Regions from separate parts of the Micromonospora sp. NBC_01740 genome, predicted to be linked through region 1. Evidence: predicted binding sites of a transcription regulator. Region 1 holds the regulator's gene; each other region holds the start of a gene.

Region 1 (9,821 bases):
GACACGACGATCAGGCTAGCCGCCCCGGCGGACGCCGGGGCGGTCAGGCCGCTCAGGCGTGGCCGTTGAAGGCGTCGCGCATCCGGGAGAAGAAGCCGCCCTGCTTGGTGAGCTCGGCGACCTCCTCGCCCCGGGTCTTGGCGAAGTCGCGCAGCATCTTCTCCTGGTCGGCGTCGAGCTTGGTGGGGGTGCGCACGTCGAGGTGGACGTAGAGGTCGCCTCGGCCGGTGCCACGCAGGTGCGGCACGCCCCGGGCGCGCAGCCGCAGCGTGCTGCCCGGCTGGGTGCCGGCCTTGACGTCGACCGTCTCCTCGCTGTCCAGCGTCTTGATGGTCAGCCGGGTGCCGAGGGCCGCCGCGGTCATCGGCACCGTGACCCGGCAGTGCAGGTCGTCGCCCTTGCGGGAGTAGACGTCGTGCGGCCGCTCGTGGATCTCCACGTAGAGGTCGCCGGCCGTGCCGCCGCCCGGGCCGACCTCACCCTGCTGGGCGAGGCGGATGCGCATGCCGTCCTCGACACCGGCCGGGATCTTGACGGTCAGCGAACGGCGGGTGCGGACGCGGCCGTCGCCGGCGCAGGTCGGGCACGGGTGCGGGATGGTGGTGCCGTAGCCCTGGCAGACCGTGCACGGCCGGGCGGAGACCACCTGGCCGAGGAAGGTGCGCTGCACGGACTGCACCTCGCCCCGGCCGGCGCACGCCTCACAGGTGGCCAGGTGGGTGCCGGCCGCCGTGCCGGCGCCGGAGCAGGTGGTGCAGAGCACGGCGGTGTCGACGGTGATCGGCGCCTCGACGCCGAACGCGGTCTCGTGCAGGTCCAGCTCCAGCCGCAGGATGGCGTCGGCGCCGGGCCGGGTACGCGGTCGCGGACCCCGCGAACCGCCGGCCGCGCCGCCGAAGAACGCGTCCATGATGTCCTGGAAGCCGACGAACGGCCCGGCGCCGCCGGGGCCGCCCGGGCCACCCGCACCCCCGCCCCCGGGGGCGAGCGGGTCACCGCCCAGGTCGACGATCTGCCGTTTCCGGTCGTCCGAGAGGACCTCGTACGCGGCGTTGATGTCCTTGAACTTCTCCTGGGCCTCCGGATCCGGATTCACGTCCGGGTGGAACTGCCGCGCCAGCTTGCGGTAGGCGCGCTTGATCTCGTCGTCGGAGGCTTCCCGGCTCACGCCGAGAATGCCGTAGTAGTCCCTGGCCACTGCGTTCCGTGTCCTCATGTTCGTCTCGCGTTGCGCCGGTCGGCGGCCGGAGCCGGCCGTCGGCCCTGACTGGTCAGTTCTGGGCCAGCAGCTCGCCCACGTAGCGTGCCACGGCCCGCACCGTGGCGATGGTGCCGGGGTAGTCCATCCGGGTCGGCCCCAGCACGCCGAGGCCGCCGACGCTGGTCGCGCCCGGCCCGTAGCCGGTGCTGACCACCGAGGCGGCGCGCAGGTTGTCGATCTCGTTCTCGTCGCCGATCAGCACCCGCGTCGTGCTCGGCTCCGCCTCGCCGATGAGCTTGAGCATGACGACCTCCTCCTCCAGCGCCTCCAGGATGGGGCGCAGGGAGCCCTGGAAGTCGAGCAGGCCGCCGCGGGTGAGGTTGGCCGTCCCGGCCAGCGCGATCCGCTCCTCGTGCCGCTCGATCAGCGTCTCCAGCAGCACGGTGGAGAGGGTGGTCATGGCCGGGCGCAGGTGGGGCACCGACTCCTCGACGAGCGCCTGCACCAGCGGCGGGGTCTCCGACAGTCGGGTGCCGACCAGCTTCTCGTTGACCAGCCGGCGCAGGTCCGTGACGTCGTCGGCGGGGATCGGCGCGGGCAGCTCGACCAGCCGCTGCTCGACCCGGCCGGTGTCGGCGATCATGACCAGCATCAGCCGGGTGGTGGAGATCGGCACCAGCTCCAGGTGACGCACCGAGGAACGGGCCAGGCTCGGGTACTGCACGACGGCGACCTGCCGGGTGAGTTGCGCCAGCAGCCGGACGGTGCGGTGCACCACGTCGTCGAGGTCGACGGCGCCGACCAGGAAACGCTCGATCGCCCGGCGCTCGGCCGGGCTGAGCGGCTTCACCCGGGACAGCCGGTCCACGAAGAGCCGGTAGCCCCGGTCGGTGGGCACCCGGCCGGCACTGGTGTGCGGCTGGCGGATGTAGCCCTCCTCCTCCAGCACGGCCATGTCGTTGCGGACGGTCGCCGGTGAGACCCCCAGCTGGTGCCGCTCGACAAGCGCCTTGCTGCCGACGGGCTCCTGCGTGGCGACGTAGTCCTCGACGATCGCGCGCAGCACGGCGAGCTTGCGGTCGTCGAGACCCATCCTCCCCACCTCCTGTCGCACGTCGGCCCCGGCACGCGGGGGGCCGGGGCGGGCTGCTGGCACTCGACTGTAGCGAGTGCCAGTCTACGTCGGCGGGGCCGCCCGCGCGATGATCGACCTGGGGTGATCAGTCCGATCGGCGACCGCGCGGGCCCACCCGACGCCCCCGTGGGGCCGGTGTTCCGGGCGTCCCGGCCGGTGTCGCGCTGGTGCCGCCTTGCCGGCTGCCCCTACCGTGACCTTCATGACTGAACCACCTCGCCCTCCCGGAGCGGGGGACCCCGGCTTCCCGCCGGACCCGACCGCCCCGTCGGGGGTTCCCGGCCCCGCCGGCTCCGGCGACCCCACCGCACCACTGTCCGGGGCACCGGGCCCGGGCAGCCATCCTCCACCCGGTGGCTATCCGCCGCCCACCGGTGACCAGCCGCCGTCGGGCGGCTACCCTCCGCCCGGCGACTACCCACCGCCCGGTGGCTATCCCCCGCCCGGCGACTACCCGCCGCCCGGGGGCTACGGACCGCCCGGCGGCTACGGAGCGCCGGGGGCCGGCTATCCGACCGGTGGCGGCTACGGACCGCCGACGGGCGGCTACGCCAGCAACGAGGACAAGAACTGGGCCCTGATCGCCCACTTCGGCGGCGCGGCCGGCGTGATCGTCGGCGGCGGCATGCTCGGCTGGCTGGCGCCGCTCATCGCGCTGATGGTCCGGGGGCAGCAGTCGCCGACCGCCCGGGCGCACGCCGCCGCGGCGCTGAACTTCCAGCTCACCTGGACGATCGTCGGGGTGCTGAGCTGGGTGGTCACGCTGATCACCTGCGGGGTGCTGTTCTTCGTCCCCATGCTCGTCTGGCTGGTGCCGCTGATCTTCGGCATCATCGGCGGGCTCAAGGCCAACGAGGGCGTGCTCTACCGCTACCCGCTGACCTACACCTTCACCAAGTGACCCGGGTCGGCCGCTCCCCCGGCCGGCCCCGGCACGCGGCTCAGGGCAGCAGGTCGCGGACGACCGCGTCGGCGAGCAGCCGGCCCCGCAGGGTCAGCACGGCCCGGCCGGCCGCGTGCTCGTCGGCGGCCAGCAGCCCGTCGGCGAGGGCCCGCGCGGCGCCGGCCCGACCGGCGTCGTCGAGGGCGTCCAGGGGCAGCCCGGAGGCGAGGCGCAGTCGGAGCATGACGTCCTCCATGTGCGCCTCGTCGGCCGTGAGCACCTCGCGGGCCAGGCCGGGCGACTCGCCGCCGGCGAGCCGCTTCGCGTACGTCGTGGGGTGCTTGACGTTCCACCAGCGCACGCCGCCGACGTGGCTGTGCGCCCCCGGGCCGAGGCCCCACCAGTCGGCGCCGGTCCAGTAGAGCAGGTTGTGCCGGCACCGGGCCGCCTCGTCGCGGGCCCAGTTCGACACCTCGTACCAGGAGAGGCCGGCCGCGCCGAGGGCGGCCTCCGCGGCGAGGTAGCGGTCCGCGGCGACGTCGTCGGAGGGGTACGGCAGCTCGCCGCGCCGCATCCGGGCGGCCAGCCGCGTGCCGTCCTCCACGATCAGGGCGTACGCGCTGACGTGGTCCACCCCGGCGGCGACGACCTGGTCGAGGGAGGCGGCGAAGTCCGCCTCGGTCTCCCCCGGCGTGCCGTAGATCAGGTCCAGGTTGACGTGGTCGAACCCGGCGTCGCGGGCCTCGCGGGCGGCGGCGACGGCCCGGCCGGCGCTGTGCGTGCGGTCGAGGATCGCCAGCACCCCCGGCGCGGCGGACTGCATGCCCAGCGAGATCCGGGTGTAGCCGGCGGCCCGCAGCGCCTTCAGCGACTCGGGCGTGACCGATTCCGGATTGGCCTCGGTGGTCACCTCGGCGCCGGGCGCGAGCCCCCAGGTGCGGTCGATGCCGTCGAGGATCCGCGCCAGGTCGTCGGCGGGGAGCAGGGTCGGGGTGCCGCCGCCGACGAAGACCGTGTCCACCCGGGGCGGGGGCGCGTCGCCCAGCACCCGGCGGGCGAGCGCCAGCTCGGCCAGCACGGTGTCGGCGTAGTCCTCCCGGCCCGCCCCGCCGCCCAGTTCGGCGGCCGTGTACGTGTTGAAGTCGCAGTAGCCGCAGCGGCTGGCGCAGAACGGCACGTGCACGTACACGCCGAAGCCGCGCGCGCCGACGGCTCGGGTGGCGGTGGCGGGCAGCGAGCCGTCGACGGGGACGGTTTCGCCTTCTGGAAGGACGCCGGGCATGGCCACTAGTGTGCCCGGCATGACCTCTCCAGACGTGCTCGTGCGGGTCGCCACGGCCCGTGGGGTGACCACCCTCACCCTGGACAGCCCGCACAATCGCAACGCGCTCTCCACGCCGCTGATGACCCAGCTGCTGGCCGGCCTCGCCGAGGCGGTCGCCGACGACGCCGTACGCGTGGTCGTGCTCGACCACGCGGGCCCGGTCTTCTGTTCCGGCGCCGACCTGAAGGAGACGGCCGCCGCGTACGCCAGCGGGAGCGTGCCGGCCGGGATGCTCGGCGACGTGCTCGCGGCGGTCTGGGAGTGCCCGAAGCCGGTGGTGGCGAAGGTGGCCGGCCCGGCCCGGGCGGGCGGCCTCGGTCTCATCGCGGCGGCCGACCTGGCGGTGTGCGCGCGGGAGGCGACGTTCGCCTTCACCGAGGTGCGGATCGGCGTGGTGCCGGCGGTCATCTCCGCGACCGTGCTGCCCCGCCTGCACCCCCGCGCGGCGGCCGAGCTCTACCTGACCGGCGACACCTTCGACGGCCGGCGGGCGGCCGAGATCGGCCTGGTCACCGTCGCCGTGCCGGCGGACGGACTGGACGCGGCGGTTGCGGGGTACTGCGACTCTCTGGTGCGGGGGGCACCGGGCGCGCTGGCCGGGGCGAAGCAGCTGTTGCGCCGGCCGCCCGCCACGGACCTGCGGGCGGAGATCGCCGACCTGTCCACCCTCTCGACCGGGTACTTCCTGTCGGAGGAGGGACGCGAGGGCGTCCTGGCGTTCCGGGAGAAGCGGCCGGCGCGCTGGGTGCCCGCCGACGGCGACGCGGGCGCCGACCGGTGACACCGGGCCGGGGCGGGGGTGTGGCCGCGCGGTGAGCGGGGACTGCGGGTTGCGTCCCGGCGGCCCGCCGGGGCGTCCGCCCGGCGGGCCGGTGCCACGCCCGGCGCTCTTGGAGAACCGGTCGGACGACCCGGAAGGCACCACGAGGGACGTACGCTTGTCGGACTGTCGATCAGGGGGTGTGGGTGCGTACTCGGGCAGTCGTGGCGGGCGGTGTCGTCCTCGTCGTCCTCGTCGCGGTCGGGATCTGGATCGTCATCCGGCAGATGGGCGGGCAGCTGCGCCTTCCCCTGGCCAGCCGGACCTGCACGGTGCAGGCGGACGGCCGGGTGGCGCTGGACCCCGACCAGATGGCCAACGCGGCGACGATCGCGGCCATCGGCATCCAGCGGAAGATGCCCGAGCGGGCCGTCGTCGTGGCGCTGGCCACCGCCTACCAGGAATCCGGCCTGCGCAACCTCGCGGGCGGCGACCGCGACTCGGTCGGGCTGTTCCAGCAGCGCCCCAGCCAGGGGTGGGGCACCCCGGAGCAGATCCGCGACCCCCGCTACGCGGCCAGGAAGTTCTACGCCGGGCTGAAGAAGGTGCGCGGCTGGGAGCAGATGCGGGTCACCGACGCGGCGCAGAAGGTGCAGCGCTCGGCCTTCCCGGAGGCGTACGAGAAGTGGGCCGACGAGTCCGAGGTGCTGACCCGGGCCCTGGTCGGGCACGCCACCGGCGCGGTCGCCTGCACGGTGGGCCGCGACCCGGCGATGCGCGGCGAGGCCGCGGCGACCGCGCTGACCCGCGGCCTGTCGTTGGACTGGGGCCTGGCCGGCGCGACCACCGCGGCGGACCTGACGGGCCTGACGGTCCCGGCCGCCGACGAGCTGCGGGGCTGGCGGTACGCGCACTGGCTGGTCTCGCACGCCCAGGACCACGGCGTGAAGCGGGTGCGCTTCGGCGACCTGGAGTGGACGGCCCGCGACGGCACCTGGAACCGGACCGACGACACGCCGGCCACCGGGCGGGTCGTCGCGGAGGTCTTCGCCGAGGCGTAGTGGCCCCCGATCTCCTTACCGGCAGTCACCGCATAAACCGGCATTACCGGCGATAACTCTCGCCACGCCACCCGGCTCTGACAGATCGTCACCGCGCCGCTCCCCACAGTCCGGACAACGGTCGCATATCGTGCTGGGCAGTACCCCGCCCCGAAACCAGCGGGTTACGATCGGCGGCCTGTGCCAGCAATGGTTTCGCCTCATGGGGAGGGGTACGTCGAAGTGTTCGACTACGGCGACCGGACCGGTTACGAACCGATCAGTGACACCGACCGCAAGGAGTTCCACGAGCAGGGCTTCCTCCTGCTGCGCAACGTCCTGACGGAGGACCACCGGGCGGCGCTGGAGGCGGCGGTGGACCGCGTCTACGCCGAGGAGAAGGCGAAGGGCACCACCACCAAGGACGGCACCCTGCACCTGTTGGGCTTCCTGGAGCGCGACGAGCTCTTCGGCGACCTGCTGACCCACCCGATCGCCTTCCCGTACATGTGGGGCCTGGCCGGCTGGAACATCTACACCCACCACAACCACCTGGACGTCACCCCGCCGGCGGCGGAGCCGGAGAAGCCCTACTGGGGGTGGCACCAGGACGGCTACCGGCAGAACTCCGACCCGGAGACGATGGACCCGAACCTGCCCCGGCCGATGTTCTCGCTCAAGGTGGCCTACGTCCTCTCCGACCTGTCGGAGAACGGCCGGGGCGCCACCAAGGTGATCCCGGGCAGCCACCTGTGGAACTCGCTGCCCCGCCCGGCGGACACCTCCGTGCACAACCCGGACCCGGAGGGCACGGTGGAGATCACCGCCAACCCCGGTGACGCCTTCATCTTCGACCGCCGCCAGTGGCACTCGCGGTCCACCAACCTGTCGACCATCACCCGCAAGATGCTCTTCGTCGGCTACACCTACCGGTGGATCCGACCGCTGGACGAGCTGCACATCGACAAGGACGGCGAGTGGTGGGCCAACCGCACGCCGGTGCAGCGCCAGCTCTGCGGTGAGGGCACCCACACCGCCAACTACTGGGGCATCAACTGGGACGGCTACATCGACGACGAGATCCCGCTGCGCAAGGAGCTCAAGCAGCGCGGCCTGCTCGACCGCAACGTGCCCTGGCTGCGCTGAGCCGGTCACCCGGCGCGCGCCGAGCCGACGTCGGACGGGCCCCCTCCCCCACGGGACGGGGCCCGTTCCCGTTCACCCGCCCGCCGTCAGCTCCGGCCGGCGAGCCGGCGGCGCACCTTCTCCCGGACCCCGTCTGGCAGGTCGGGCGCGTCGAGCAGCCGGGGCAGCAGCTCAGGCTCCAGGCTCAGGGCCCGGAACACCTCGCCGATCGTCACCCCGTGCGCGGGCCGGTCCACCACCTCGACCGGGTCCCCCGCGCCGACCTCCCCCTCGCGCAGCACCCGCAGGTACGCCCCGGGCGTCGCCCGTACCGTGAACCGTTTGATCAGGTCGGGTACGCCCCAGAAGCCGGCGAAGGTGGTGCACGGCGTGCGCGGCTTGGTCACCTGGAGCAGCGCGGACCCGACCGCCCACTGCTCGCCGATCACGGCCCCCGTCACGTCCACCGCGTACGTGGTCAGGTTCTCCCCGAAGCCGCCGGGGCGGATGCTGCGGCCCATCTCCCCCGCCCACCAGGACGCGTCCTCCTCGGCGTACGCGTAGACCGCCTGCTCCGGACCGCCGTGGTGGGCGCGTTCGCCGATGAAGTCGCCGGCCACCCCGTCCACGCGCAGCAGCACCGGGCCGCCGACGGGCCGCTTGTCGATGCCGCTGCGGCCGCTCGCGTCGCCCGCCCATTCCGCCTCGGTCACGCCGCCGAGGTTCACCGAAGCCAGCCTGCCCGTCATGGCGGTCAGCCTAGCCCGCTGCCGAACGCCCCCGACACGCGAAGGAAGGGCCCTCGTACACGAGGGCCCTTCCTTGCACTGCGCGTTTGGAGCCGGCCAGGGCCGGCTCCTCCCCGTGCGGGGGGTCAGCCCTTGACGGCGCCGGCCACCAGCCCGGAGACCATCCGCCGTTGCACCAGCAGGAAGAAGATGATCACCGGCAGGGTGAACAGCGTGGACGCGGCCATCACCGGGCCCCAGGCGGTGTCGTCGCGGCCGAAGAAGAACGTCATCGCGACCGGCAGGGTGTAGCTCTCCTGGTCGTTGATGAAGGTCAGCGCGAAGATCAGCTCGTTCCAGGCGGTGATGAACGAGAAGATGCTCGTCGCCACCAGGCCGGGCGCCACCAGCGGGAAGAGGACCTTGCGGAAGATCTGCGCCCGGCTGGCCCCGTCGATGGCGGCGGCCTCCTCCAGTTCCTTGGGCACCGCGGCGACGAAGCCGCGCAGCATCCAGACCGCAAACGGCAGCGAGAAGCCGAGGTAGGTGAGGATCAGGCTCGGCAGGGTGTTGTAGAGCCCGAGCCGCTGGATCATCAGGAACAGCGGGATGACCAGCGCCTCCAGCGGGATCATCTGCACTATCAGCAGCATGATCAGGAAGGTGGTCCGCAGCTTGAACCGGAACCGGGCCACGGCGGTGGCGGCCAGCAGCGCCACCAGACCGCTGAGCACCACGGTGGCGACCGCCACCAGCGCGCTGTTGAGGAAGAAGTCGCCGAAGGTGACGCCCGGGATCAGGTTGCCGGTGAGGATCTGCCGGTAGTGCTCCAGGGTCGGCTCGGTGGGCACCGGCCGGGGGGTGGACGAGAAGATCTCCGAACTCGGCTTCAGCGAGGTCGCGATCATCCAGTAGACCGGGAACGCGGCGAAGAGCGCCACCAGCAGCCCCGCGCCGTTGAGCGCGAGTCGCTTCGCGCCCCCGCCGCCTCCGCGTCGGGTCACGCGTCCTCCTCCTGCTTGAGCACCATGCGGACGTAGAGGCCGGTCACCACCAGCAGGATCAGGGTGAGGATCACCGCGATCGCGGCGCCGAGACCGTACTTCGGCGGGGGTGAGAACGCCTCGGCGTACGAGTAGATGGAGAGCATGAACGTCGGCCGGTCCTGCGTGCCGCCGGCCAGCACGAACTGCTGGGTGAAGACCTTGAAGTCCCAGATCGTGGAGAGCACGATCAGGATCCCGAAGACCGGCCGCAGCAGCGGGAAGGTGATCTTCCAGAACACCTTCCACGGTCCGGCTCCGTCGACCCGGGCCGCCTCGTGCAGCTCACTCGGCACGCTCTTCAGCCCGGCGAGCACGCTGACCGCGATGAACGGGAACGAGTGCCAGACCACCACCAGCGTCAGGATCGAGAAGAACAGCAGCGGCGAGTTGAACCAGCCGTAGCCCGTCCAGTCGCTGCGCCCGAAGAGGCTCTGCGACAGCCCGTCGGGCAGCGCGTTGAACAACCAGGTGACCAGGCCGCTGGTGTCGTCGAAGATCCATTTCCAGACGATCGTGCCGGTCAGCGCCGGGGTGGCCCAGGCGAGCATCACGCAGCTGGCCACGAAGGCGGCCATCTTC
Region 2 (9,821 bases), 630 kb from region 1:
GCCGTGGTCAGGCGCGGCGCAGGATGCGGTACGTGGCGACGCCTCCCGTGCCGAGCGCGGCGAGGAAGACCAGCCAGACCACCGTGCTGCTGACCCCGATCGGCGGGCCGGAGTTGGCGGAGGCGGCGGCGAGCAGGCCGTCGTCGCCGGGGGCGGGCAGGGCGGCCGGCGGCAGTTCCGGCCAGCGCACCAGCCCGGTGCTCTCCAGCATCTGCATGTGGTGCAGGACGAACCGGTTGGCGTCGTCGGCGAGCTTGCGGATCACCGGGTCGCGGGTGCTGGCGCGGACCGCCCCGATGACCGGGAAGATCTTGCCGTGGGCGACCCGGAGCCGGGTGACGAAGATCTGGTCGAAGCGGGCGCCGGAGGCGTTCTGCATCTCCGTCAGCCAGCCCTTCTGCTCGGCCGTCGGGTCGCTCGGGATGCTCGCTCCGAGCTTGTTGGCCGCCTCGACCGTGAGCCGGTCCAGTTCCTCGTGCTCGGTGGCGATGCCGGCGCCGATCTCGCGCACCTTCGCGCTCTGCCCCTTGTCGGCGGCCAGCTGCCCGGCCGGCATCTCCCAGAGACCGGCCAGGCGTACCCCGTTGAGCAGGGCGGCGTCGGCCGCGTTGAGCTGTTGACCGCCCGGCGCGGCGACGGCCACGCCGGGCAGCACCCCGAGCCCGGCGACGATCGTGACGAGCAGCGCCGCCAGGCGACTGCTGCGGTGTCCCTGTCGGCGACGGGCGGATCTGAGCGGTGTCATGTCCGTGCTGTCTCCTCGGTCCGGTCCGAAACGAGTCCGGGCCGGGCGACGCCTCCGCCTTCGCCCGTCCGCGCACTGGTACGGACGGACCGACCGATCGGTTCACCGGACCGGCCCACCGGCTCCGGCACCCGTCCACCATTCGTCGGCACGGCACGGCACGGCACGGCACGGCACGGCACGGCACGGCACGGCACGGCACGGCACGGCACGGGGCAGGTGGGACGGCACCGCACGGGACGGGGCAGGTGGCGGGGCGGGCGGGGCGGGGCCGGTCAGCCGACGTCGAGGGGGTCCGCCAGCAGGCGTTCGAAGGCCAGTTCGGCGGCGCCGATCAGCGCCGCGTCGTCCCCGAGCTTCGGGGTGCGCAGCCGGACGTGCTCCAGGCAGGCGGGCAGGGCCATCGAGTTGAGCCGGCTGCGGACCTGGGCCGCCGCCGCGAGGTAGAGGTCCCGCATGCCGCCGCCGAAGATGACCATCTCCGGGTTGAAGATGTTCACCAGGTTGGCGACCCCGAAGCCGAGCCAGTCGCCGGCCTGGCGTACCGCCGTCTGCGCCCGCAGGTCGCCCCGGTCGGCGGCGTCGAAGACGGCCAGCAGCGCGTCGCGGCCCCGCGCGTCGGAGCGGCCGGCCGCGCGCAGCAGCGCGTGCTCGCCGATCTCGGTCTCCCAGCAGCCCCGGGAGCCGCACTCGCAGGGCGCGCCGTCGCGGACGACCACCATGTGGCCGACCTCGCCGCCGTAGCCGCCGTGCCCGGTCAGCCGCCGCCCACCGGCGATGATGCCGGCGCCGACGCCCACGTCCCCGTACAGGTAGATGACGTTGTCGCAGCCGGCCGCCGCGCCCCGGGCGTGCTCGGCGAAGGCCGCCACGTCGGCCACGTTGCCGACCGTGACCGGCACGTCGCAGCCCAGCTCGGCGCCGAGCGCCGCGCCGATCGGCTCGTCCACCCATCCGGTGGTCGGGCCCAGCCGGACCAGCCCGTCGTCGCGGCGGACCATGCCGCAGACCGCGACGCCCGCGCCGACGCAGACGGCGTCCGCCGGCGCGCTCTGCTGCATGTCCTTGACCGCCCCGGCCAGCAGCGGGGCGGCCTCCGCGGCGGTCAGACCCCGGGGGCGGTCCAGCTCCCGGCGGTCGAGCACCGCGCCGCCGAGACCGATCCGCGCGGCGCGCAGCCGGTCCACCTCGATGCTGTACGCGTACGCGTGCACCCGGTCCGACTCGGGCCGGACGACCAGCGACGGTCGCCCGGCCCGACCGGTCTCCTTCGGCGTCCCCTCGCTGACCAGCCCGGCGCCGGCCAGGTCGGCGGTCAGCGCGCCGATGGTGCTGCGGTTGAGCCCCAGCGTGGTGGTGAGCTCGGCACGGGTGGTGGCCCCGTGCACGTGCACGTACCGCAGCAACGCGCCCAGGTTCTGCCGGCGGATCTCGTCCTGGCTCGGTCCTGCGCGCATCGCCGTCGTCACTTCCGGTGCCGCGCGGTCAGCGGTTGCCGGTGGCGGTGGAACGCCGGCGGGAGAACGCGTCCACGCTCGCGGCGAGCAGCAGCACCACGCCGGTGACCACGTACTTCACCCCCGAGCTGTATCCCATCAGGCCCATCCCGTTGTCGATGACCGCGACGACCGCGCCACCGAGGACGGCGTCCAGCACCCGGCCCTTGCCGCCGAAGAGGCTGGTGCCTCCGATGACGGCCGCGCCGACCGCGTAGAGCAGTACATCACTGCCGCCTGTGTTGGGGTCCACCGAGTTGGCCCGGCTGGCGGCGACGATGCCGCCGACGGCCGCCATCGAGGAGCAGATCACGAAGACCGAGATGCGGATGCGGTCCACGTTGATGCCGGCGCGGCGCGCCGCCTCCTTGTTGCCGCCCACCGCGTAGACGTGCCGGCCGTAGCTGGTGCGCTGGAGCACGAAGGTCCAGAAGACCAGCAGCACCGCGATGATCGGCACCACGATCGGCACGCCCTTGAGCGAGCTGATCACGACGTTGCGGCTGCGCTCCAGGTTGAGGATGAAGACCGCGACGCCGAGGACGAGCGCCAGCCCGCCGATGCGGGCGAAGACCACCGCGATCGGGTCGGTGACCAGACCCCGGGCGACCCGCGTACGGTGCCGGAGCAGTTGCACGGCCGCGTAGCCGGCGACCGCCACCGCGGCCAGCAGCCAGCCCAGGACGGGCGGGAGGTTGCGGTTGGCGATGGCCACCAGCACCTCGTCGCGCACCGAGATGTTGGCGCCCTCCTCCATCAGCATCAGCACGATGCCCTGGAAGGCGAGGAACCCGGCGAGGGTCACCACGAACGACGGGATGCCGATCTTCGCGACGAGGAAGCCGAGGGTGGTGCCGATCGCCACGCCGGTGACGATCGCGGCGATCACGGCCACGTACCACGGGTAGCCGAGCACGGTGACCACGTTGGCGAGGATGGCGGCGCAGACGCCGCTGGCGAAGCCGGCGGAGAGGTCGATCTCGCCGAGCAGCAGGACGAAGACCAGCCCCATGGCGATCAGCGTGACCGCGGCGCCCTGGGTGAACAGGTTGGCGAAGTTGCCGGCGCTGAGGAACGTCGGCTGCATGATCGAGAAGACCGTGCAGAGCACGACCAGGCCGAGTACGGCGGGCAGCGCCCCGATGTCGCCGCCACGGACCCGACCGACGTAGTTGCGGACGTGGCTGGCGAGGGTGGCCGGCGGTGTGACGGCCGCCGGGCCGTCCTTGTGCACGACGGTGGTGGTCATCGGACGCCTCCTGAGTTGCTGCCGGCCCGCCCTGCGCCGTTCCCGTTGCCGCCGTTGGTCGGCTCGGCGGCGAGCCCGAGCCCGCCGGAGCGACCGGCGGTGATCAGCTCGACCACCTGCGAGTGGGTGATGTCGGTGGTCTTCACCTGGGCGACCATCTGGCCGAGGTAGAGCGCGGCGATCCGGTCGGAGACGGCGAAGACGTCGTTCATGTTGTGCGAGATGAGCACCACGGCGAGGCCGTTGTCGGCGAGCCGGCGGACCAGTTCGAGCACCTGGGCGGTCTGCGCGACGCCCAGCGCGGCGGTCGGCTCGTCGAGGATGACGAGCTTGCTGTTCCAGAGCACGGCCTTGGCGATCGCGACGGTCTGGCGCTGGCCGCCGGAGAGGCTGGAGACGTGCTGCCGCAGCGACTTCACGGTCCGTACGCTGAGCCCGGCGAGGGTGTCGGCGGCCATCTGCTCCATGGTCGGCTCGTCGAGCACGATGCCGCTGCGCTTCTCCCGGCCGAGGAACATGTTCTGCACGATGTCGAGGTTGTCGCAGAGCGCGAGGTCCTGGTAGACGACCTCGATGCCGAGCGCGGCGGCGTCGCGGGGGCTGTTGATGGTCACCGGTCGGCCGTCGAAGCGGAACTCGCCGGCGTCGGTGGGGTGGATGCCGCTGATGCACTTGACGAGGGTCGACTTGCCGGCGCCGTTGTCGCCGACCAGCGCGGTCACCTCGCCCGGGTGGGCGGTGAAGGCGACGTCGCGCAGGACCTGGACGGGACCGAAGCTCTTGTCGATCCCGCGTAGTTCCAGCAGGGGGGTTGCGGACACGGGGGCTCCTTCAGGTGGAGGGGAGGTCTCGGATCCCGTCCGGCGCGAACCGCCGCCCGGCACAGGGTCCGTGCCGGGCGGCGTGCGCGTGGAATCGGGTACGGGTCAGCTGATGCCGGCGTCGGCGCAGAGCTTGGCGTACGCCCCGGCGCAGACCTCGTCCTTGGTGACGAAGCCGTCGGCGATGACGTCCTTGACGTTCTCCTTGAAGATCAGCTTCGGGGTCAGCAGGACCGACGGGACGTCCCGGCCGCCCTCCGGGTCCTTGACCGTCTGGCCGGTCTCCTTCTTCTCACCCTTGGCGACCGCGATGGCCAGGTCCGAGGCGGCCTTAGCCTCCTCCTTGATCGCCTTGTAGACGGTCATGCACTGGTCGCCGGAGAGGATGTTCTGCAGGCCCTGCGGGGTGGCGTCCTGGCCGGTCACCGGGACCTTGCCGTTGAGCTTGTTCTTCTTCAGAACCGAGATGGCCGCGTTGCCGAGGCCGTCGTTGGCGGCGAGCACGCCGTCGATCTTGCCCCGCTGCTGGGTCAGCATCTGCTCGAAGATCGTGGCCGCCTGGGTGTTGTCCCACTCCGGCACGTTCTGGTCCGGGCCCTTGGTGTACTCCTTCGAGTCGAACTTCGGCTTGAGCACCGAGTCGTACCCGTTCTTGAACAGGGTGGCGTTGTTGTCGGTCGGCGAGCCGTTGAGGTACGCCACCACCGGGTTCTTGGCGCCCTTGTCGGTCAGGCACTTGCTCAGGCCCTCGCCCTGGAGCTTGCCGACGACCTCGTTGTCGAAGCTGACGTAGTAGGTGGCCGAGCCGCCCAGCGTGAGCCGGTCGTAGTCGATGGTCGCCACGCCCTGGGACTTCGCCTTGTCGAGGACGGCCTTGCCGGTGCCGGAGTCCAGGTTGACGATCATCAGGGCGGTCACGCCGTTGGTGATCATCTGGTCGGCGATGGTCTGGAACGCCGTCTTGTCGCCCTGGGCGTTCTGGATGTCGAAGTCGACGCCGGCCGCCTGGAACGCCTCCGTCAGGAACTTTCGGTCCGCGCCCTCCCAGCGGGCGGAGGACTTGCTGTCCGGAAGGATCACGCCGATCTTCGGCTTCTTCTCGGTGGAGCCGCCGGCATCGGAACCGGAGTCGTCGCCGCAGGCGGTCAGGCCGCCGGCGGCCAGCAGGCCCACGGCGGCGAAGGTGAGGAAGCCCTTGCGCATCAGCAGGGTCCTTTCGGGGGTGGGGGATGATGTTGGTTTGTTGTGTCCGGCAACGTATTCCGGTTCGCGCCGTGGGCACAAGAGCGCCGAGGTGGCGAGTTTGTTGTCGGCAGTAACAATTCAGCAACGTCCCTGACACCCGGCCGTCGTCCACCGGGGAGCGCTCTCTCGGGGCTGACGGGAGCGGTGCAGCTCAGCGGGCCGACAGCGGGGCCGTGACCGCCCCGGTGAGGGCGACGAGATCCTGCGGGTCGAGCTGGAGCTGAAGCCCGCGCCGGCCCGCCGAGACGTAGACGGTGGGATGGTCGAGCGCCGACGAGTCGAGCACCGTGGGCAGTCGCCGGCGCTGGCCGAGCGGGCTGATCCCGCCGCGCACGTAGCCGGTGGCCCGTTCGGCGACCGCCCGGTCGGCCATGGCGGCCCGCTTGCCGCCGACCGCCGCCGCGAGCGCCTTGAGGTCCAGCTCGCCGGTGACCGGCACGACCGCCACCGTCAGCGCGCCGTCGACCTCGGCGACCAGCGACTTGAAGACCCGCTCCGGCGGCACCCCCAGGGCCGCCGCGACCAGCGCGCCGTAGTGGGGCGCGTCCGGGGAGACGTCGTACGGATGGGTGCTGTGGGCGATCTTCCGCTTGGTCAGCAGCGCGGTCGCCGGAGTGCCCTGTCCCGCCATGACGGTCAAGCTAACCCGGCCCCGTACGACCCGCGAGCCGAAAAGGCCGGACGCCCTCGCGCGCTACCCGACCGGCCGGCAGACCAGCACCGTCGGCGCCCCGGCGACCCGGGTCAGCACCAGGCTGGCCGCCTCGCCCCCGGTCAGCCGCAGGTCCCGGCGGAGCTTCTCCGGCTCCAGGGCGGACCCGCGCTTGAGGATCTCCACCCGCCCGACCCGGCGCTCCCGCAGCAGCGCCCGCAGCCGCTTGAGCGAGAACGGCAGCACGTCGGTGACCTCCAGGCAGCGGGCGAACGGCGTCGGCGTCGGCGCGTCCGCGTAGAGGTAGGCGATGCTCGGGTCGGCCAGCGTCGCGCCCAGCGTCTCGGCCAGCTCCGCGACCAGGTGCGCGCGGACCACCGCCGGGTCGGGGTCGTACAGGAAGCGGCGCGCCGGGCCGACCGGTGCTTCGGCGTCCCCGGAGCCCGTCAACTGCCAGCAGGGGACCCTTCCGCTGCCGGAGGCGTCGACAGGGGGCCCTTCCTTGCCGTGCAGCCGGGTGGCGCGGCGGGGGACCTGCGCCAGCTCGCCGCACCACAGGGCCGCCTCGACCAGGTCGCCGTCGACGCTCACCCACTCCGCCTCGGCGCTCGCCGGGACCAGCGCGTGGTCGATGCCGGGCGCCACCTTCACGACGGTGTGCGGCACCCGCTCCGCCAGCCCGACGACGAAGTCCCAGGGCGGCGAGTAGGCGTTCGGGTCGAAGATCCGCCGCCCGGTGCCCGCCTTCCGGCGCGCCGGGTCGCAGAACACCCCGTCGACCCGGTCCACGTCGAACGCCGTGGCGTCGCCACACTCCACCGTGAACAGCTCGGCCAGCCCGGCCGCCTCGGCGTTCGCGGCGGCCATCGCGGCGGTCAGCGGGTCGGCCTCCACGCCGTACACCCGGATGCCGGCGCGGGCGGCGGCGAGCGCGTCCGCGCCGAGGCCGCAGCCGAGGTCGGCGAGGACGCGCACCCCGGCGGCCCGCAGCCGCTCGGCCCGCCGTGCCGCGACGACGCCCCGCGTGGCCTGCTCCAGCCCGGCCCGGGTGAGGAACATCCCGGCCGCCGCCGGCCCGAACTTGCCGACTGCCCGGCGGCGCAGCTCGGCCTGGGTGAGGGCGGCCGACGCCAGGTCGGCCGGCAGCCCCGTAGAGCGGAGCGCGGCCGCCGCGGTCAGCGGATCACCGCCGGCCACCCGCGCGGCGGCGGCGAGCGCGGCCGACCCCTCGGGCGTACGCAGGGCGGCGAGTTGGTCGAGATCCACCCGTTCATTGTGGTCGGCGGACCCGACGCGCCGGCCGGCGGGTTGGCACTCTCCTTGACGGAGTGCTAGCCGAGGAATAACCTGCGATTAGCACTCTCACCCCGAGGGTGCCAGCTTCCGGGCCCCATGGTCCGGCTGCTGAACGCCAGGCGGACCGGCACCCGCGACGACGGCCCCGCCCGGTGGCATGTGGCAGATTGACGCTGGTCGGCATGCCGGCCGGTAACGAAACCAAGTACCCGGGAGGGTATGCCCGTGACTACCGCGACCAAGGTTGCGATCAAGCCGCTCGAGGACCGCATCGTGGTCCAGGCGAACGAGGCCGAGACCACCACCGCCTCCGGCATCGTGATCCCCGACACCGCCAAGGAGAAGCCGCAGGAGGGCACCGTCCTCGCTGTCGGCCCGGGCCGGATCGACGACAAGGGCAACCGCGTGCCGGTCGACGTGAAGGTCGGCGACACCGTCCTCTACTCGAAGTACGGCGGCACCGAGGTCAAGTACGCCGGCGAGGAGTACCTGGTGCTCTCCGCCCGCGACGTCCTCGCGGTCATCGAGAAGTAAGCAACCGATCAGTGTCGTCGCCCCGGTCCGGCTCGCCGGGCCGGGGCGACGTCGCTTCGAAGGGACATTCATGGCGAAGATCCTGAGCTTCTCGGACGACGCCCGGCACCTGCTCGAGCACGGTGTCAACGCCCTCGCGGACGCGGTCAAGGTCACCCTCGGCCCGCGCGGGCGCAACGTCGTCCTGGACAAGAAGTTCGGTGTGCCCACGATCACCAACGACGGCGTGACCATCGCCAAGGAGATCGAGCTCACCAACCCCTACGAGAACCTCGGTGCGCAGCTGGTCAAGGAGGTGGCGACCAAGACCAACGACGTCGCCGGCGACGGGACCACCACCGCCACCGTGCTGGCCCAGGCGATGGTCCGCGAGGGCCTGCGCAACGTCACGGCCGGCGCCAACCCGGCCGGCCTCAAGCGGGGCATCGACGCGGCGGCCGCCAAGGTCTCCGAGGCGCTGCTCGGCCGCGCGGTCGAGGTCGCCGACAAGAAGTCGATCGCGCACGTCGCGACGATCTCCGCGCAGGACGCCACGATCGGCGAGCTGATCGCCGAGGCGATGGAGAGGGTCGGCCGCGACGGTGTCATCACCGTCGAGGAGGGCTCCGCCCTGCACACCGAGCTGGACGTGACCGAGGGTCTCCAGTTCGACAAGGGCTTCATCTCGCCCAACTTCGTCACCGACATGGAGTCGCAGGAGTCGGTCCTGGAGGACCCGTACATCCTGATCACGACCCAGAAGATCTCGGCGATCGAGGAGCTGCTGCCGCTGCTGGAGAAGGTCCTCCAGAACAGCAAGCCGCTGCTGATCATCGCCGAGGACGTCGACGGCCAGGCGCTGTCGACGCTGGTGGTCAACTCGATCCGCAAGACCCTCAAGGTCTGCGCGGTCAAGGCCCCCGGCTTCGGTGACCGGCGCAAGGCGATGCTCCAGGACATGGCGATCCTCACCGGCGCCGAGCTGGTCGCGCCCGAGCTGGGCTACAAGCTCGACCAGGTGGGCCTGGAGGTGCTCGGCACCGCCCGGCGCGTGGTGGTCGACAAGGAGAACACGACGGTCGTCGACGGCGGCGGCAAGTCGAGCGAGGTCGCCGACCGGGTCGCGCAGATCCGCAAGGAGATCGAGGCCTCGGACTCCGACTGGGACCGGGAGAAGCTCGCCGAGCGGCTGGCCAAGCTGTCCGGCGGCATCGCGGTCATCAAGGTCGGCGCCGCGACCGAGGTCGAGATGAAGGAGCGCAAGCACCGCATCGAGGACGCGATCGCCGCCACCAAGGCCGCGGTCGAGGAGGGCACCGTCCCCGGCGGCGGCGCCGCCCTGGTGCAGATCCTGCCGGCGCTCGACGACGACCTCGGCTTCACCGGGGACGAGAAGGTCGGCGTCTCGATCGTGCGCAAGTCGCTGGTCGAGCCGCTGCGCTGGATCGCCCAGAACGCCGGCCACGACGGCTACGTCGTGGTGCAGAAGGTCGCCGGCAAGGAGTGGGGCCACGGCCTCGACGCCGCCACCGGCGAGTACGTCGACCTGGCGAAGTCCGGCATCGTCGACCCGGTGAAGGTGACCCGCAACGCGGTCACCAACGCGGCGTCGATCGCCGGCCTGCTGCTCACCACGGAGAGCCTCGTGGTGGAGAAGCCGGAGAAGGCCGAGCCGGCCGCCGCCGGTGGGCACGGCCACAGCCACGGCCACGGCCACCAGCACGGCCCGGGCTTCTGACCCTCGCCGTACGCCCAGTCGGGGCGCACCGTCCCTGTGGCGGTGCGCCCCGACGCCTTTCAACGG
Region 3 (9,821 bases), 1.0 Mb from region 1:
GTACGGCGTGCTGCTGGGCCGGGGCCGGCGGCCGAGCCGGCGGGTGGCCGGGGTGACCGCCGCCGCGCTGCTGCTGGCGGTCGGCGCGGTGGCCGTCGGCGCGGGGCAGCCTGGCCTGCATGGCGAGCGGCTGTTCGTGGTGCTCCGCGAGCAGGCCGATCTCGCCGGCGTCCCGGCGACGACCGGTCGGGCCGGCCGGGACGCCCGGGTCGCCGAGGTCCACCGGCGGCTGGTCGCGACCGCCGAGCGGACCCAGGCCGACCTGCGCCGGGACCTGCGCCGGCTGCGGCTCGACCACACCCCCTACTACCTCGTCAACGCCGTCGAGGTGGACGGCGGGCCGGCGGTACGGGCCTGGCTGTCGCGCCGTCCTGAGGTCGCCCGGGTGCTGGTCAGCCAACGGGTGCGACCGCTGCCCGCGCCGGCCGGCCGCAGTCGCGGCACCGCGCCCGCGCCCGGCGGCCCCGAGTGGAACGTCCGGATGCTCGGTGCGGACCGGGTCTGGTCCCAGCTCGGGGTGGACGGCTCCGGGATCGTGGTGGGCAGCTCGGACTCGGGCGTGGACGGCGGGCATCCCGCGCTGGCGGGCAGCTTCCGGGGCGGCGACGACTCCTGGCACGACCCGTGGAACGGCACCCGGGCGCCGACCGACCAGGGCGGGCACGGCACCCACACGACGGGCAGCGCGGTGGGCCGGGGCGGCATCGGGGTCGCCCCGGGCGCCCGGTGGGCCGGCTGCGTCAACCTGGACCGCAATCTCGGCAATCCCGCGTACTACCTCGACTGCCTCCAGTTCATGCTGGCGCCCTTCCCGGTGGGCGGGGACCCGTTCAGCGACGGGCGCCCGGCACGCGCGCCGGACATCCTCACCAACTCGTGGGGCTGCCCGGCGCTCGAAGGCTGCGACCCGGGCGTGCTCGGGCCGGCCACCGCCGCCCTGGACGCCGCCGGCGTCATGGTGGTGGCAGCGGCCGGCAACACCGGGCCGTACTGCGGCTCGATCGACGACCCGCCCGCCCCGTACGCGGACGTGCTGACCGTCGGCGCGGTCGACCGGCAGCGCAAGGTCACCCTCTTCTCGTCGCGGGGACCGGTGCCGGGGGCGGCCAAGCCGGACCTGGTCGCGCCCGGCGACGAGGTGCTGTCGGCGATGCCGGGCGGCGGGTACGCCGTCCTGAGCGGCACCTCGATGGCGACGCCGCAGGTGGCCGGCGTGGTGGCGCTGATGTGGTCGGCCAACCCGGCGCTGGTCGGCGACCTGCCCCGCACCCGGCAGATCCTGCGGGACACCGCGACCCCGGCCGTGGCCACGTACGCCGCCCGGACGCAGACCTGCGGGGGCGACCGGAACATCACCGGTGCCGGCCTGGTCGACGCGTACGCCGCCGTCCAAGCGGCGCGGGGGTGAGGTCGGCGCGGAGCGCCGGTTCACCCCAGCCGGTCGAGGAACTCCCGCGAGCGCCGCAGCACCAGTGCCGTCGCCTCCGCGTCGTACGACGGCAGCGTGCTGTCGGTGAACAGGTGCTGGTCGCCCGGGTAGACGAACAGCTCGCCGAGGTCGGGGCCGACGATGCCGACCAGCTCGCGGGCGGCTTCGATGTCGCCCTCCAGGGCGAAGAACGGGTCGGCGTCCATACCGTGGATCTGCACCGGAACCCCGGCGGGCCAGGGGCCGACGGCCCATTCGCCGGTGACGGGCAGGCAGGATTCGTAGAGCAGCGCGCCACGGGCGCCGGGCCGGGTCTGGGCGAGCCGCTGGGCGGTGGCGGCGCCCCAGGAGAAGCCCGCGTGGACCAGCCCGTCGGGCAGCTCGGCCACGGCCCGGTCGGCGCGCTCGCGCAGCACCTCGCGCCCGATGCGTTTCGTGAGCGCGAAGCCCTCGTCGAGGGTCGCCGGGCGTTCACCGTCGAACAGGTCGGGGGTGTGCACGCTGTGCCCGCCCGCCCGCAACTGTTCGGCGAACTCGCGCAGCCCCTCGGTGAGCCCGTGCAGATGGTGGAACAGGACCACGTCGGCCATCTCTACACTCCTGTCAACAGACGACAACGATCGAATGATCCATGATTCTAGAACGGTCGAGAAATGTCGAGCAATGAGCGGATCCCGGACTACGACCTCGACGAGCTGCTCGTGGTCACCGCGCCCGCGCAGCTTCGCGCGCTGGCCGATCCCCTGCGCGCCACCCTCCTGGAGCTGCTCCTGGAGCGGGCCGCCACGGTGACCGAGCTGGCCCGGGCGGTCGACCGGCCGAAGAGCAGCGTCGCCTACCACGTGACCGCGCTCGTCGACGCCGGCCTGCTCAAGGTGGTGCGGACCCGGCGGGTGCGGGCGATCGACGAGCGGTACTACGGCCGGGTTGCCCGCACGCTCTACATCGGCGCGCTCACCCGTCCCGAGGACAGACAGGTCGCGACCGCCGTCAACGGGCTCGCGGAGGCCGTCGCCGAATCGGCCGTCGCCCACGCCGCCGACGACCTGCGCTGCACCCTCGTGCACGCCCGCATCCCGATCGAGGAGGTACGCGCGTTCTGGGCCGAGGTGCAGGCGCTGGCCCGCCGCTTCGCCCAGATCCCCCGGTCCGGCGACCAGGTGTACGGATTCGTCGCCGGCCTCTACCCCACCGACGCGCCGACCCTTCCCGAGCGCGAGCCCGAGCCGGAGCGCGAGCCGAAGCCCGAGCCCGAGCCGAAACCCGGGCCGGCCGGCTGAGGCGATCGGGTCGGTCGCGGCACGCCACGGCGGACCGACGTGGACGAGCCCTCGCCGCACGTGGACTGGTCGCCGGCGCGGTCCGCCGGCCGGGCGGCGCCAACGGGGGCTCTTCCCAGGCGCCAGCAGGGGCTCTGCTTAACAGAAGCGCTCCGGTGACCTAGGGTCGGCGTCCATGGACCTGAAGATCGTCGAGCTGGGACCCGACCGGCGGCCCGCCGTGGTGGAGCTCTGCGGGCGGGCACTGGACCTGCCGGAGGACGCGGCCGAGGCGCCGGCTGTCGTGGACACCCTGTGGGCGCGGGCCGCCGCCCACCGCCCGGTGTTCGCGTGGGGCGCGCACCGGCAGGGGCGCCTCGTCGGTGTGCTCATCGGCTCCCTCGCCGCCGGCGACGGCGACGCCCGTGGTCACGTCGACCTGGTCGCGGTGGCACCGGAGGAGCGGCGACGCGGTGTCGGGAGGGCCCTGCTGGCGACCGCCGAGGCGCGGTTCGCCGAGCTCGGCGCGGTGGAGGTGCTGCTCGCCGGGAATCCGCCGTACTACGCCTGGCCCGGGATCGACGTGCGCTACACCCCGGCGGTCTGCGCTGCGCTGGCGCTCGGCTACCGGCAGGACCGGACGGCGTGGAACATGACCGCCGACCTGTCGTACGACGGCTCGCCCGCGCTGCGCCCGACGGAGCCGGCGGAGGCGCGGCTGGCCGGGCAGGGCGTCACGGTCCGGCGCGCCGAGGCGGGTGACCTGCCGGCGCTGGCGGAGTTCGCCCGCGCCACCTTCGGCGGGGCCTGGGACGCCGAACTGGCCGGCTCGGTGGGCCGGGAGGGGGCGGGCTGCCACCTGGCCGAGCGCGACGGCGTGGTGCTCGGCTTCGCCGCGTACGGGTCGTCGCGGCCGAGCTGGTTCGGCCCGATGGGCACCGCCCCGGCGGCCGAGGGCTCGGGGATCGGCGGGGTGCTGCTGCGCCGCTGCCTGCGCGAGCAGCGGGCGGCGGGCGTGACGGCTGCGCAGATCGGCTGGGTCGGGCCGGTCCCGTTCTACTCGGGCAGCGCGGGTGCCCGGATCGAGCGCGTCTTCTTCCTGTACCGCAGGACGCTCGGCGACTGACAACGGGGCGAACGGGATATAGACCCTCATAACGCCATTCGCCCGCATTGGTGATCGTCGCGCCCTACCGTTTCCGGTAGAGGAGGCAGCCATGACCACGGACGACGAACGCCCCGGCCCGTTGCCGTTCGACCGGCTCGACTACGGCGACGCCGAGCAGCAGGCGGAGATGGCCGGCGTCGACGAGCCGGCCGACGAGCCGGTGACGCTGGTCGACGAGCCGGTGCAGATCCCGCAGCCGTACGACCGGGCGCAGAAGAGACGCAACCAACGGCCACTGCCGACGTGACAGCGCAAGGGGCGGACCGCTGACGCGGCCCGCCCCTCACGGCGTTGTCGGAGCTGGACTCAGAAGTCCATGTCCCCGCCACCCGGACCAGCCGGGGCGGCCGGGGTCTTCTCCGGCTTGTCCGCCACGACGGCCTCGGTGGTGAGGAAGAGCGCCGCGATCGACGAGGCGTTCTGCAGCGCCGAACGCGTCACCTTGGCCGGGTCGATGATGCCCGCGGCCAGCAGGTCGACGTACTCGCCGTTGGCGGCGTTGAGGCCGTGACCCGGGTTCAGGTTACGGACCTTCTCCACCACGACGCCGCCCTCGAGGCCGGCGTTGACGGCGATCTGCCGCAGCGGGGCGTCCAGCGCGACCTTGACGATATTCGCACCGGTCGCCTCGTCGCCGACCAGGTCCAGCTTGTCGAAGGCGGTCTTGCCGGCCTGCACCAGCGCGACGCCACCACCCGGGACGATGCCCTCCTCGACGGCGGCCTTCGCGTTGCGGACGGCGTCCTCGATGCGGTGCTTGCGCTCCTTGAGCTCGACCTCGGTGGCCGCGCCGACCTTGATCACCGCGACGCCGCCGGCCAGCTTGGCCAGCCGCTCCTGCAGCTTCTCGCGGTCGTAGTCGGAGTCGCTCTTGTCGATCTCGGCCCGGATCTGGTTGACCCGGCCCTGGATCTGCTCGGCGTCGCCGGCACCGTCGACGATGGTGGTCTCGTCCTTGGTCACCACGACCTTGCGGGCGCGGCCCAGCATGTCGAGGCCGACGGCGTCCAGCTTGAGGCCGACCTCCTCGCTGATGACCTGGCCACCGGTGAGGATGGCGATGTCGGCCAGCATGGCCTTGCGGCGGTCACCGAAGCCCGGCGCCTTGACGGCGACGGACTTGAAGGTGCCCCGGACCTTGTTGACGACCAGGGTCGCCAGGGCCTCGCCCTCGATGTCCTCGGAGATGATCAGCAGCGGCTTGCCCGACTGCATGACCTTCTCGAGGATCGGGAGCAGGTCCTTGACCGACGAGATCTTGCTGTTGACGATCAGGAGGTAGGGGTCGTCGAAGACGGCCTCCATGCGCTCCGGGTCGGTCATGAAGTAGGCCGAGATGTAGCCCTTGTCGAAGCGCATACCCTCGGTGAGCTCCAGCTCCAGCCCGAAGGTGTTGCTCTCCTCGACGGTGATGACGCCTTCCTTGCCCACCTTGTCCATCGCCTCGGCGATGATCTCGCCGACGCTGGTGTCACCGGCGGAGATGGAGGCGGTGGAGGCGATCTGCTCCTTGGTCTCGACGTCCTTGGCGAGCTTGAGCAGCTCCTCCGAGACGCTGGCCACGGCGGCCTCGATGCCCCGCTTCAGGGCCATCGGGTTGGCACCGGCGGCCACGTTGCGCAGGCCCTCGCGGACCAGGGCCTGGGCCAGGACGGTCGCCGTCGTCGTGCCGTCACCGGCGACGTCGTCGGTCTTCTTCGCGACCTCCTTGACCAGCTCGGCGCCGATCTTCTCGTAGGGGTCCTCGAGCTCGATCTCCTTGGCGATGCTCACACCATCGTTGGTGATGGTGGGGGCACCCCACTTCTTCTCGAGGACGACGTTGCGGCCCTTGGGGCCGAGGGTCACCTTCACGGCGTCGGCGAGCTGGTTCATGCCCCGCTCGAGGCCGCGGCGCGCCTCTTCGTCGAACGCGATCATCTTGGCCATACGGCGTTGTCCTCCTGGACACTCACGGGCCACCCGGAGTGTGTGTCCCGGATGGGCCGCCTGGTGTACGCACCTTGGGACGTCGCCACCTGGCGACGACGACGTCTCCTCGGCCGGGCCGGATAGCCCGCGACGACCGGCCATGTGCCGCAGCCGCGTCTGGACGCCGCTACGACCGTGGCCCTACCGCCCCGACCATTGGCACTCACGGTATGCGAGTGCCAATGACTTGTTTAGCACTCTCCCCTGCCGAGTGCAAGCACGATCGCCCCGGTCAGCCGAGTTCACCGGTCAGCCGGGCGCTGTCCACCGGCCCCTCGTGGGCGCGCTGCTCGGCGTACGTGACGACCAGGCCGACCAACTGGGCGAGGTGGGTCGGCAGGGCCAGCACCGCGCCCACCAGCGTCACCACGAGCACGCCGACCGCCGTGCCGGGCGACTCCAGCGGGGTGGTGCCGAACGGCAGCGTGCCGATGCCCTCCACCATGCCGGCGGCCCCGCTGCCGACGATCACCGCCGCCGCGACCAGCGCCACCCGGCCGAGCAGCAGACCGAGCCGGTCGTGGAACATCCGGAAGGAACGGCCGATCGGGTGCTGCCGCTCGAACAGGTAGACCGGGCCGGCCATGCTCAGCGCGAAGGCGAAGTAGATGCCGGGGATCACGCAGAAACAGACCCCGAGCCCGATGATCACGCTCATCAGCAGGGTCCAGCCCCAGAGGCCCAGCGCCCGACGCGCCCCGTAGGAGAGGGCCGCGCCCACGCTCACCGGCTGACCGGCCGCCTGCCGGGTGACCACCCAGGTGCCGGCCGCCCAGCCCAGGCTCTGCACGAAACCGAAGACGAGGGCGCTGCCGAGCACCACGAACAGCAGGACGCCCGTGTCGGTCAGGAAGGTGTCGGGCAGCGCGGCGGGGTCGTCGGCCATCGACTCCTCCCACTTGGCGCTCGGGTCGACGACCAACGAGAGCATCGACACCACCAGGGCCGGCAGCACCTGGGTGAGCAGCAGGATCGGCAGCAGCAGCCGCCAGCCCCGGCGCACCGCGCCGACGCACCGGCCGAACCAGCCGTTGACGCCCGCGCCGGGCGGGGTGACGAGCAGGTCGGCGGGGTCGAGGCCGTGCCCCGGCGGGTACCACCCGTGGACCGGCTGCCCGGGATAGGCGCCCGGCTGCCCGGGATAGGCGACCGGGGCGCCCGGGTACCACGGCTGCCCGCCGTACGGGCCGGAGCCGGCCGGGTACCCGCCGGTGGGCGGGAAGACCCAGTCCTGCGGCTGTTGCGGGCCCGTCGGCGCAGCACCGCCCGGGCCGACGGGTGGTGTCGCGGAGGGGTCGGGCTCTCCCGGGGGCGGTGCGGCCTGGGGTGGCTGGTCGGACATGAACCCTCCTCAGCGATGGCTGGAACGGCTCACGATCCTTCCCTGCCGACGCAACCGCGCCGAAGCCCGCCCCCGTGCAGCGGACCGGCAGACTGCCCGGCCCCGTGGAGCGGACCGGCCGACGACCGCCCGGACCACCGGGCCGCCCCCGGCCGGCGCCCCACGACCGGTGGTCGGGAGGTCGGTCGGCGCGGGGGCGCGGGAGGGACGCCCGTCAGGCGATGACGCGCACGCGCTCGGCCTGGGGGCCCTTCTGGCCCTGGGCGATCTCGAACTCGACCCGCTGGCCGTCGTCCAACGCCTTGTAGCCGTCCATCTCGATCGCCGAGAAGTGGACGAAGACGTCCTGCCCACCGTCGACGGCGATGAAGCCGTAGCCCTTTTCGGAGTTGAACCACTTCACGGTGCCCTCTGCCACGGTGCACTTCCTCACTCTGCGCGGCGTTCCACGACCCCGGAGGCCGGGCGGGCCGGCACCGGAGGACCACCGGCTCGGCGATCGACGAGGGCCGCTGAAACGGTGACCGAAATCGCACGCTACACGAAGCGTGACGACACCGCACGACCACAAATCGGACATACGCCGATCGAACGCCATCGGCCGTCATCGTTGTGATAGGCATTCGGCATGACGAGCACGCCCGACGGTCCGAGGCCGACGCGGCGGGCGCAGATCCGGCGGGTCCGCCCCCCGGACGCGGCTCGGATGCGGGCGCTGCGGCTGGAGATGCTCGCCGACGCCCCGCTGGCCTTCCTGGAGACCCTCGCCGACGCGGCGGCCCGGTCGCACGCCGACTACGCGGCCAGGATCGCGGCCGTCTCCGTCGGGGCGGGCACCGCCCAGTTCGTCGCGGACCCGGGCGGCCGGCTCGTCGGGCACGCCGGCGGCACGGTGGCCCCCGGGGAGCCGGGGCTGACCGTGGTGTACGCCGTCTACGTCACCCCGCCCTGGCGGGGCACGGGCCTCCTCGGCGACCTCGTCGACGCGGTCGCGGCCTGGTCCCGCGCCTGCGGGCGCCCCGAACTGATGCTGGAGGTCGTGGTCGGCAACGACCGGGCCTACCGCGCGTACCGGCGGCTGGGCTTCGTCGACACCGGCGTACGCGTCCCGCACCCCACGGTCCCGGCGCTCACCGAGCTCCAGATGCGCCGCCCGGCCTGACCCGCGCCGGTGACCCGTTCCGCCAGAACCGGATCGGCTGCCCGGAGCGGCCGGTGCGGGGCCGACCCGGGCAGCCGGGCACCTCAGGCGTGCCGGCGGGACTGCACGATGCGGAACCGGTTGGCCACGTAGGCGCCGTCGGTGAGCGCCGAGTTGGCCGCCGCGTTGGCGCCGCTGCCGTGGAAGTCGGAGAAGGCCGCCGACTGGTTCACGAAGACCCCGCCGGTCAGGTTGCAGGACAGGTGCACCCCGACCTCGATCGCCGCGGTCTCGGCCGCGTCGAGGACCGCCTCGTCGGTGGAGTAGACCGCCGCGGTGAGAGCGCCCTTCTCGCCGACCGTGGCGCGCAGGATCTCCAGGCTGTGCGCGGTGGAGTCCGTGGCGATGGCGAACGAGATCGGCCCGAACCACTCCTTCGAGTAGGTCGCGGTGTCGTCGGCCGCCAGCCTGACCACCGTCGGGGTGCGGACCACCGCGCCGGGGAAGGCCGGGTGCTCGACCGTACGCGACTCCAGCACCGCCTCGCCGACCTTGGTGACCTCGTCGAGGCGCTCCAGCACCCCGTCGTTGACGATCGCGCCGGTCATCTCCACCCCGCGCGCCGGGTCGGCGGTGATCTTGGCGACCGCCGCGGCGATCCCGCCCGCCACCTCGTCGAAGCTCTTGTGCCCCTGGTCGGTCTCGATGCCGTTGCCGGGGATCAGGATGTTCTGCGACGTGGTGCACATCTGGCCGCTGTAGAGACTCAGGGTGAAGCCGAGGTTGCGGCACATCCCGGCGAAGTCGTCGGTGGAGTCGATCACCACCGTGTTCAGCCCGGCCTTCTCGGTGTAGACCGCCGCCTGCCGCGCGTTGGCCTCCAGCCAGTCGCCGTACTCGGTGGAACCGGTGAAGTCGATGATCTTCACGGCCGGGTGCAGGGCCAGCGTGGAGGCGAGCTTCTCCCCGGGAGCCTCGGGGGCGAGCAGCACCAGGTTCGGGTCGAAGCCGGCCTCGGCGAGCACCTCCCGGGCGTACTTCACCGTGATCGCCAGCGGCAGCACCGCGCGCGGGTGCGGCTTGACGACGACCGGGTTGCCGGTGACCAGCGAGGCGAACAGCCCCGGGTACGAGTTCCAGGTCGGGAAGGTGTTGCAGCCGATCACCAGCGCCACGCCACGCGGCACCACGTGGAAGGTCTTGGTCATCCGCAGCGGGTCGCCCTTGCCGGCCGCCTTCTCCCAGCCCGCCGTCCCCGGGTGCCGGGTCATCTCCGCGTACGCGTAGGCGACCGCCTCCAGCGCGCGGTCCAGCGCGTGCGCGCCGCCCGCCTGGAAGGCCATCACGAAGGCCTGGCCGCTGGTGAACTGCACCGCGTTGGCCAGCTCGAAGATGTGCTTGTGCAGCCGGTCGAGGATCTCCAGGCAGACCCCCACCCGGGCCTGCGGGCCGGCGTCGCGCCAGCCGGGCAGGGCCGCGGTGGCGGCGGCGACCAGCTCGTCGGCGCCGGC

The links. The regulator HrcA, encoded in region 1, represses chaperone genes, less so after heat shock. The targets are predictions, from matches to a motif close to GGTTNGCACNCTCNNNNNGAGNGTGCNAACC.
Region 2: the regulator HrcA is predicted to act here: its motif matches at 7,560-7,590, upstream of groES (co-chaperone GroES).
Region 3: the regulator HrcA is predicted to act here: its motif matches at 5,982-6,012, upstream of groL (chaperonin GroEL).

Annotation. Positions count from the first base shown of each region.
Region 1 is NZ_CP109150.1:7,251,041-7,260,861, forward strand. It holds gene OG989_RS31585 (16S rRNA (uracil(1498)-N(3))-methyltransferase) at 1-5, opposite strand, end outside; gene dnaJ (molecular chaperone DnaJ) at 53-1,198, opposite strand; gene hrcA (heat-inducible transcriptional repressor HrcA) at 1,272-2,294, opposite strand; gene OG989_RS31600 (DUF4870 domain-containing protein) at 2,539-3,237, shown strand; gene hemW (radical SAM family heme chaperone HemW) at 3,278-4,501, opposite strand; gene OG989_RS31610 (enoyl-CoA hydratase-related protein) at 4,521-5,324, shown strand; gene OG989_RS31615 (hypothetical protein) at 5,504-6,364, shown strand; gene OG989_RS31620 (phytanoyl-CoA dioxygenase family protein) at 6,554-7,489, shown strand; gene OG989_RS31625 (MOSC domain-containing protein) at 7,576-8,217, opposite strand; gene OG989_RS31630 (carbohydrate ABC transporter permease) at 8,343-9,200, opposite strand; gene OG989_RS31635 (carbohydrate ABC transporter permease) at 9,197-9,821, opposite strand, start outside.
Region 2 is NZ_CP109150.1:567,528-577,348, reverse strand. It holds gene OG989_RS02560 (DUF4142 domain-containing protein) at 8-745, opposite strand; gene OG989_RS02555 (ROK family protein) at 1,021-2,202, opposite strand; gene OG989_RS02550 (sugar ABC transporter permease) at 2,231-3,490, opposite strand; gene OG989_RS02545 (ATP-binding cassette domain-containing protein) at 3,487-4,311, opposite strand; gene OG989_RS02540 (sugar ABC transporter substrate-binding protein) at 4,417-5,514, opposite strand; gene ybaK (Cys-tRNA(Pro) deacylase) at 5,708-6,187, opposite strand; gene OG989_RS02530 (THUMP-like domain-containing protein) at 6,251-7,474, opposite strand; gene groES (co-chaperone GroES) at 7,724-8,038, shown strand; gene groL (chaperonin GroEL) at 8,109-9,755, shown strand.
Region 3 is NZ_CP109150.1:946,833-956,653, forward strand. It holds gene OG989_RS04545 (S8 family serine peptidase) at 1-1,408, shown strand, start outside; gene OG989_RS04550 (dienelactone hydrolase family protein) at 1,429-2,019, opposite strand; gene OG989_RS04555 (helix-turn-helix domain-containing protein) at 2,083-2,709, shown strand; gene OG989_RS04560 (GNAT family N-acetyltransferase) at 2,885-3,814, shown strand; gene OG989_RS04565 (hypothetical protein) at 3,906-4,103, shown strand; gene groL (chaperonin GroEL) at 4,163-5,785, opposite strand; gene OG989_RS04575 (DUF3824 domain-containing protein) at 6,060-7,169, opposite strand; gene OG989_RS04580 (cold-shock protein) at 7,384-7,587, opposite strand; gene OG989_RS04585 (GNAT family N-acetyltransferase) at 7,798-8,331, shown strand; gene paaN (phenylacetic acid degradation protein PaaN) at 8,415-9,821, opposite strand, start outside.